Regions from separate parts of the Sulfitobacter sp. 1A10359 genome, predicted to be linked through region 2. Evidence: riboswitches for the same ligand, from Rfam matches in the RefSeq annotation. Region 2 holds a riboswitch; the other holds the start of a gene.
What was found. Region 2 has a riboswitch for cobalamin ahead of ACGYK2_RS09495 (CbtB-domain containing protein). Riboswitches for the same ligand answer to the same signal wherever they lie in the genome.

Region 1 (3,399 bases), on a different contig from region 2:
CATAATTGACGATCACGATGACTTCGGGATCGCGCGCGACCACGGCCTCCCAACCGACGGTGGCCCAGCTTTTCTCAAGGTCGTTCATGATGTTCGTGCCCCCCGCGGCCTCGATCAAGGCGTTTGGCATGGCATAGGCCCCGGCGGTGAAGGGCACATCTTCGCCGCTGTCATAGACAAAGACGCGGGGGGCGGTCTCAAGCGGGGGCAGCGCCGCTAGGAATGCGTCGAGTTCAGCTTGGTAGCCTTCGATCAAACTTTCCGCGCGATCCGAGACGTCGAAGATCGTGCCGAGATTGCGCATGTCGTTATACATATCCTCCATCGAGGATGGGGCTTTTTGACCGATATGGATGCAGCTTTCGGTGAGTTCATAGACTTGAATGCCGAAGGGGGCGAGCGTTTCTGGCGTCACTTCGCCGCCGACCTTCATGCCGTAGTTCCAACCGGCAAAGAAGAAGTCTGCATCCGCCCCGATCAGCACCTCCCGCGAGGGGTATTTCGACGACAGTTCCGGCAGCGCTGCGACACCTGCGGTCATCTCTTGGTCCAGTTTGTTCCAGCCCGAGATGCCGGTATAGCCCACCATGCGGTCTGCGAGGCCGAGCACCAGCATCATCTCAAGCAGGTTCACGTCATTGGCGACCGCGGCTTGGGGTGGGTGATCGAAGGTGACTTCGCGGTCGCAGCTTTGCACGGTGGTCTGGGCGAAGGCCGATCCGGCGATCATCAGGGCGGCGAGAGTGGTGAGAGTAAGTTTCATAAGAGTTTTCCGTTTCAATCTGGAAGGGCAAAAGAGAAATGCGCCGCGCCGCTGGGGGTGAGCCGCTCGCGCTGCGCGTCGACGCGAAATGTTCTTGAGACGAGATCATCGGTCAGAACCGTATTTGGCGGGCCGAAGCCCTGCGGATAGCCGTCTTTCAGCACCAGCACCTCGTCACAGATGCCATCGGCCATATTGAGATCATGAAGCGAGACGACGATGGTCATGTTCAATCCGCGGATCAGGGACACGATTTCAAGCTGGTGGCGTATATCGAGGTGGTTGGTCGGCTCATCCAGGACCAAGACCTGCGGCTCCTGCGCCAAGGCGCGGGCGACCATGACGCGCTGCCTTTCCCCGCCCGAAAGGGTGCCGACATCGCGGTGGGCGAGGGGGTGCAGGCTGAGCCGGTCCAAGACGCGGTCGATGATCTGCTCGTCCTTGCGGCTGGATGACGAAAACGCCGCGCGATGAGGCGTGCGGCCAAGGCGGACGATCTCCAAGACCGTCAGCCCAAAGGACGGCGTCTGTTCTTGCAAGACAGCGGCGATGCGCCGCGCGGCGGCACGGGCGGAGAGGGACCAAATATCCTGCCCGCCCACATGGATCGATCCCGTTTGGGGCGGTTGAAAACGGTAGAGCAGACGTAAAAGGGTGGATTTGCCCGCGCCATTCGGCCCCAACACGCCCAGAACGCCGCCCGCTGCGACGGTAAAGGACGTAGGGTGCAGAACCGGCTGGCCCGATTTTCCCGGCGCCCAGCTTACATCCTTTACTGCAAGGTCGGCGGCTCTCATGAGACGCGCAGGTGGCTGGGTTTCAGCTCGATCATCGCCGCGGGCACCCGCGCAAGGGTGGATTTGCGCAGTTTGCCGGGGCGGTCCAGCGAAGAGCACCAGCCGTCATTCAATGTGGCATAACGCTGGGCGAAGGCCACAAGGTCGTCGATGTCTTCGTCAGGGTCGATGTCGCCAAAGAGGTAGGTCGCCTTTTTGCTGGCGTGATAGGCCACCGTGCAGGGGCGGTCGCAGCCCGCCATACAGGCCACGCCCGCGATCTCGAAACCCTCAGGGATCGCCGCGCCGGCTGCCGCGATTGCGGCGCTCAGCCTCTGGATTAGGTCAAAGCCCGGCCGGCAATCCTTGCCCTTGTGTTTGCATGAGGTGCAAACCGTAATCCTGTGGTTTTGATGCGTATCCATGTCGCCCTCCGCGATCGCGCGGGGGATCGAGCAGCCATGTTCTACAGCAAGGGAGTTTCCCTGTCGCCATCATGTTCTCCTAACCAGACACCCCGTCTGGGTTGAGTTGCAATTACGGCCCTCTCGGTGCCGGTGATGGCAGGTCTCCTGACTCGCGGATCGACGCTCGCCCGAACCTTCCCAAGCCTAAAGCTCAGTGGTTTTGCCGGGGTCGCTCACCGCTCACAGTTGCGGGGGCAGTTACGGTTTCGGCGCGCGCTGCTTGCCTTACCGTATTCCCTTTTCATCCCAGACGCCGCTGCGGCGGCTGGAAACCATCGCCATGATCTGTGGCCGAAGAGCCATGCCGGGTCAAGCTGCTATCCCGCCTGTCGCTCCGGCCCATCGCGCCGGGCGCGTAGCATATCGAGGCTCCGGTTCAGTTCGGGGTTGGTCATATCGCGGGCGATGACGACAATGCGGGACTGCCGGTCGTCCTTTGGCCAGTCGCGCAGGGGGACGGGCGGATCGAAAAGATGCTGCACGCCGTGAAAGACAAAGGGGATGGGGACGTCTTCCAGATGCACGATGCCTTTGACCCGCAAAAGATCGGACCCGCGCAGCCTGACCAGCGTGTCGAGCCAAAGGTCGAAAGCCTCGGCCGGGATCGGTGCGTCTAGAACGATGGAGGCCGACCCGATCCGCGCATCATGTTGGTGGGTTTGCATCATGGGGGCGGATGCCGTGGGCGCGGCGAAGCCCGAGAGGTTGTCAAGCGGATCGGACTTTTCGACGGGCGTGAGCCATTCCATAACGTTGCTCGCATCAACCGCCCGCCGCATACCGCTGAGCCCCCAGAGCGATGCAACCGGGATAAGCCCGCGTTCGGCCTTGATGATGCGCGCCGTTTGATTGAGGTCGCGCAGCCTGCCTTCAAAGGCGGCAAGCGCTTGCTGGGTCACCAAGTCGGATTTGCTGAGCACCAGCAGATCGGCCATCGCCACCTGCGAGACGGCTTCGAACTGCTGATCCAGCGTGTCCGGCCCATTCGCGGCATCGACGACCGTCACAACCCCGTCCACGCGGAATTTGCGGGCCAGATAGGGATCGGCCAAAAAGGTCTGGAGAATGGGGCCGGGATCGGCCAGCCCCGTCGTCTCGATCACAACGCGGTCGAATTGCACGCGCCACGTCTGCCTGCGGCGCTTGAGGTCTTGCAGCGTCCGCGACAGATCCCCCCTGATCGAGCAGCACAGACAGCCCGATTGCATGAGAATGACCTCTTCGTCGGCGGTTTCGATCAGATCGTGGTCAAGCCCGGCCTCGCCGAATTCATTCACGACGACTGCGATTTTGGGAGCCTCTTCGCTTGCGACGATGTGATTGAGCAGCGTGGTTTTCCCCGCGCCGAGGAAGCCGGTCAGCAGGGTGACGGGAATGCGTTTGTCGGTGGCGG
Region 2 (3,399 bases):
GCTGGACCGGCATCCGCGTCGACAGCGGCGATCCGGCCACGGCGGCGCAGACGGCCATTGACTGGTGGCGCGCCCGCGGCGAGGACCCGACGACCAAGCGAGTGATCTTCAGCGATGGGCTGGATGTGGACAAGATCAAGGAGTTGCACGCGCAGTTTGCGGGCAAGGCCAAGGTCTCTTTCGGTTGGGGGACGCTGTTGACCAATGACTTCCGCGGGCTGGTGCCGAATGATGCGCTGGCACCCTTTAGTCTGGTCTGCAAAGCGGTCAGCGCCAACGGGCGGCCCACGGTCAAACTGTCGGACAACCCCAACAAGGCGATGGGTCCGGTGGATGAGATCGCGCGTTACAAGCGTGTTTTCGGGGTCGGAGAGCAGGCCGCGCAGCAGGTGATCGTCTGACGGTCAGCCTTCGCCAAGGGCGGCCACGGGGAACTCCGCCGTGGCAATCAACCCTTCGGGCTGCCAATCGTAGTGCAGGGTGCCACCGACCGCGCGGGTCAAGGACTGGATGATCCGCGAGCCGCTGTTGCGCGGAGACTTGATGACCTCCGGCCCGCCTGTTTCGCGCCAGACAAACCGCAGGCGGGCAGGCTCCTGAAGGATGGTGATATCGAGCGATACCCGCCCGGTATCGGAACTGAGCGAGCCGTGTTTCACCGCATTCGTCGCCAGCTCGTGCAAGGCCAGCGTCAGGGGGGAAACGAGGCGGTGCGAGATCAGCGGATTCGCCCCGGTGAGGTTGATCTGATCCTCGGTGGCCGAGGTATAGGCCCGCATGATCGGCCCCATCAGCGTCTCGAAATCCACCTCATGCTGGTCGCTGCGGCCAATCGTGTCGAAATGCGCCGCGCCCAAGGCGGCCAGCCGCTCGATCACCTTGTCGGCAAAGGCCGCGGGGCTCGGCTCCTCACGGGCGGTCAGGCGGACCATGGCGGTCATGACGTTGACGATATTGCGCAGCCGGTGCAGCAATTCGTCATCGGCCAATTGCCGGTGCTCCCGCTCCGCCCGGCGGCGTTCGGAAACGTCGAGTTGCGAGCCGAAGAAGTAGATCAGATTGCCATCTTCGTCATTGATCGGCCCCAGTTGCAGGGCGTTCAGGAAGCGGCTGCCATCCTTGCGGTAGTTCACGATCTCAACCGTGTCGACCCGGCGCGCCAGTAGGATTTCGCGCACCGCATCGACGCTTTCGCGCGTGGTTTCCGGGCCTTGCAGGAAGCGGCAGTTCTGGCCCACGATCTCATCCAAGCCATAGCCGGTCAGATCGGTGAAAGCGTCATTCACATAGACGATGGGGTTGTCCGGCAGGGTCGGGTCGGTGATGCACAGCGGCAGGCGGGCATAGCGCACGACCTTGCCTAGAACGTCTTCGGTCAGGGTCTGCCGAGCGGCGGAGACCGTGTTGTCGTTCATGAATTCCCGCCCTTTGATCAAAACTGGCCGTCAATGTGCCCTGCACGTGGCTTTTGGGTCAACCCGCATACTGGGGGTTGGGCCATATTTATCTACTAAATGCTGTATGCGCCATACGGTTCCGCGAGGTTCGATAAATGCGGCTTGTCAGGAAGGGCCTAAAATGCGTAATTGAGGGCGCTTGGTGTCCCGAAAAGCGCCTTCGAGTGTGGGACCGAAAAGGGAATTCAGTAAGGGGTCGCCCGACCCTGAAGCCGAAGCCGCCCCCGCGACTGTAAGCGGTAAGCCAATGCCCCTCGTGCCACTTGTCCTTTCGGACGGGGAAGGCGGGCAAAGGCCACGACCCGCGAGCCAGGAGACCTGCCAGGCAAATGAAACGCTAGATCCCGTCGGGTGTGACGGTAAGGAGATTGAAGATGACGACGATGATTAAGACCGCCGGTGCCACGCGCAGCAAACTCGTACCGGCGCTGTTTGCCGCCGTATTGGGTGTGGCTCTGATGGCGCTGACCGGCCATGTGCAGGCCGCAGCACTGCATGATGCCGCCCATGACGTGCGCCACGCGACAGGCTTTCCCTGCCACTAAGCGCCGCGTTCGGTATCACTGGGGTCCGGGCTGCCATGCCGCAGTCCGGCTGTCTGTGATTCTGCCATTTATCAATGCCTGCCTTTCGCTGTTTTGCCCGCGCCCGCCGTTCGCTGCGTCGGGAGGGCTTTGGCACATCTTGAGGCTGGCTGATGGCTCGGCCCGCGTTTCGCGCGGCGCTGAGTATCATTTCGCATCTAAGGATCATTGCGATGTTTTCACGTTTTCTGACTTCCGCCCTGTTTGCCGGGGCCTCTGCCGGCCTGTTGACCGGCCTGCTGCAACTCTATTTCGTGCAGCCCGTGCTGCTTCACGCCGAGCTTTATGAGACCGGCGCGCTGGTGCATTTCGGGGCCGACCCCGTCAGCGCGCACCCCGATTTGCCCGGTTTCGATGCCGTCCGCGATGGGTTGAGCCTGATCTTCACCATGCTGACCTATACCGCCTATGCGCTGATCCTTCTGGCCGCGATGAGCCTTGGCGAAGAGCGCGGCGCGGTAATCGATGGCCGCTGGGGCATCCTTTGGGGTGTCGCCGGTTTCGTGGCCTTCCACCTCGCGCCGGGGTTCAGCCTTGCGCCCGAAGTGCCCGGCGTCGCCGCCGCAGACATCACTGCGCGGCAGATCTGGTGGTTCGCCACCGCAGCGGCAGCGTTGGTAGCGCTTTGGCTGCTCGCCTTCGGCAAAGGCTGGGGCGCGTGGATCGGCGCGGCGGTTCTGCTGATGGCCCCCCATGTCGTCGGCGCACCCGAACCCGAAAGCTTCAGCGGCCCGGTACCGACAGAGATCGGCGCGCTCTTCGCCGCGCGTGCGCTTGGCATCGGCTTGGCCGCATGGGTGTTGCTGGGCAGTTTCGCCGGGTTCTTTTGGCAACGTGAAGGCGCGCAGAGCGCCTGAGGGAGGTCGAAATGGACAGATCACTGGCGCTTTTCGCCATTGGATTGGTCTTTGGCGGTGGCATCGGTTTTGCCATCGCCGCAAGCAACGGTGTGACCTTCGACGGCCATGACCACGGCGACCCTGCCGCCCATGGCGGCGGCGGGCATGTGGCCATGGATCACGGTGGCGCGGATCACGCGCGCATGCATGGCCAGCCCATCGCGCTGGCCGCCGAAGAGGCCCCCAGCCTTGCAATCCGCGTGACCCCCGACCCGATGTCAGGCCATAACCTTTTTGTTGAGACCGAAGGCTTCGCCTTTGCCCCCCAGAACGCCAGCGGCGAAAATCAACCGGGCGAGGGCCATGCCCATGTCTATGTCAACGGTGCCAAGATCGGGCGGCTTTATGGCCCGTGGCTGCATCTGGCTGACCTGCCCAAGGGCGAGGTCACGGTAGAGGTCACGCTTAACGCCAACGACCACCGCCCCTTGGCGGTGAACGGCGCGCCGATTACAGCCC

Region 1: linked by a shared signal. The riboswitch ahead of ACGYK2_RS13305 (DUF1636 domain-containing protein) and the one ahead of ACGYK2_RS09495 (CbtB-domain containing protein) in region 2 are both predicted to bind cobalamin.

What each region holds. Positions count from the first base shown of each region.
Region 1 covers NZ_JBIFGB010000006.1:4,596-7,994, forward strand. The annotation lists gene ACGYK2_RS13295 (ABC transporter substrate-binding protein) at 1-763, opposite strand, end outside; gene ACGYK2_RS13300 (ABC transporter ATP-binding protein) at 778-1,560, opposite strand; gene ACGYK2_RS13305 (DUF1636 domain-containing protein) at 1,557-1,964, opposite strand; cobalamin riboswitch at 2,084-2,298, opposite strand; gene ACGYK2_RS13310 (GTP-binding protein) at 2,324-3,399, opposite strand, start outside.
Region 2 covers NZ_JBIFGB010000003.1:218,359-221,757, reverse strand. The annotation lists gene pncB (nicotinate phosphoribosyltransferase) at 1-401, shown strand, start outside; gene ACGYK2_RS09500 (PAS domain-containing protein) at 405-1,415, opposite strand; cobalamin riboswitch at 1,581-1,798, shown strand; gene ACGYK2_RS09495 (CbtB-domain containing protein) at 1,832-2,002, shown strand; gene ACGYK2_RS09490 (CbtA family protein) at 2,215-2,898, shown strand; gene ACGYK2_RS09485 (hypothetical protein) at 2,910-3,399, shown strand, end outside.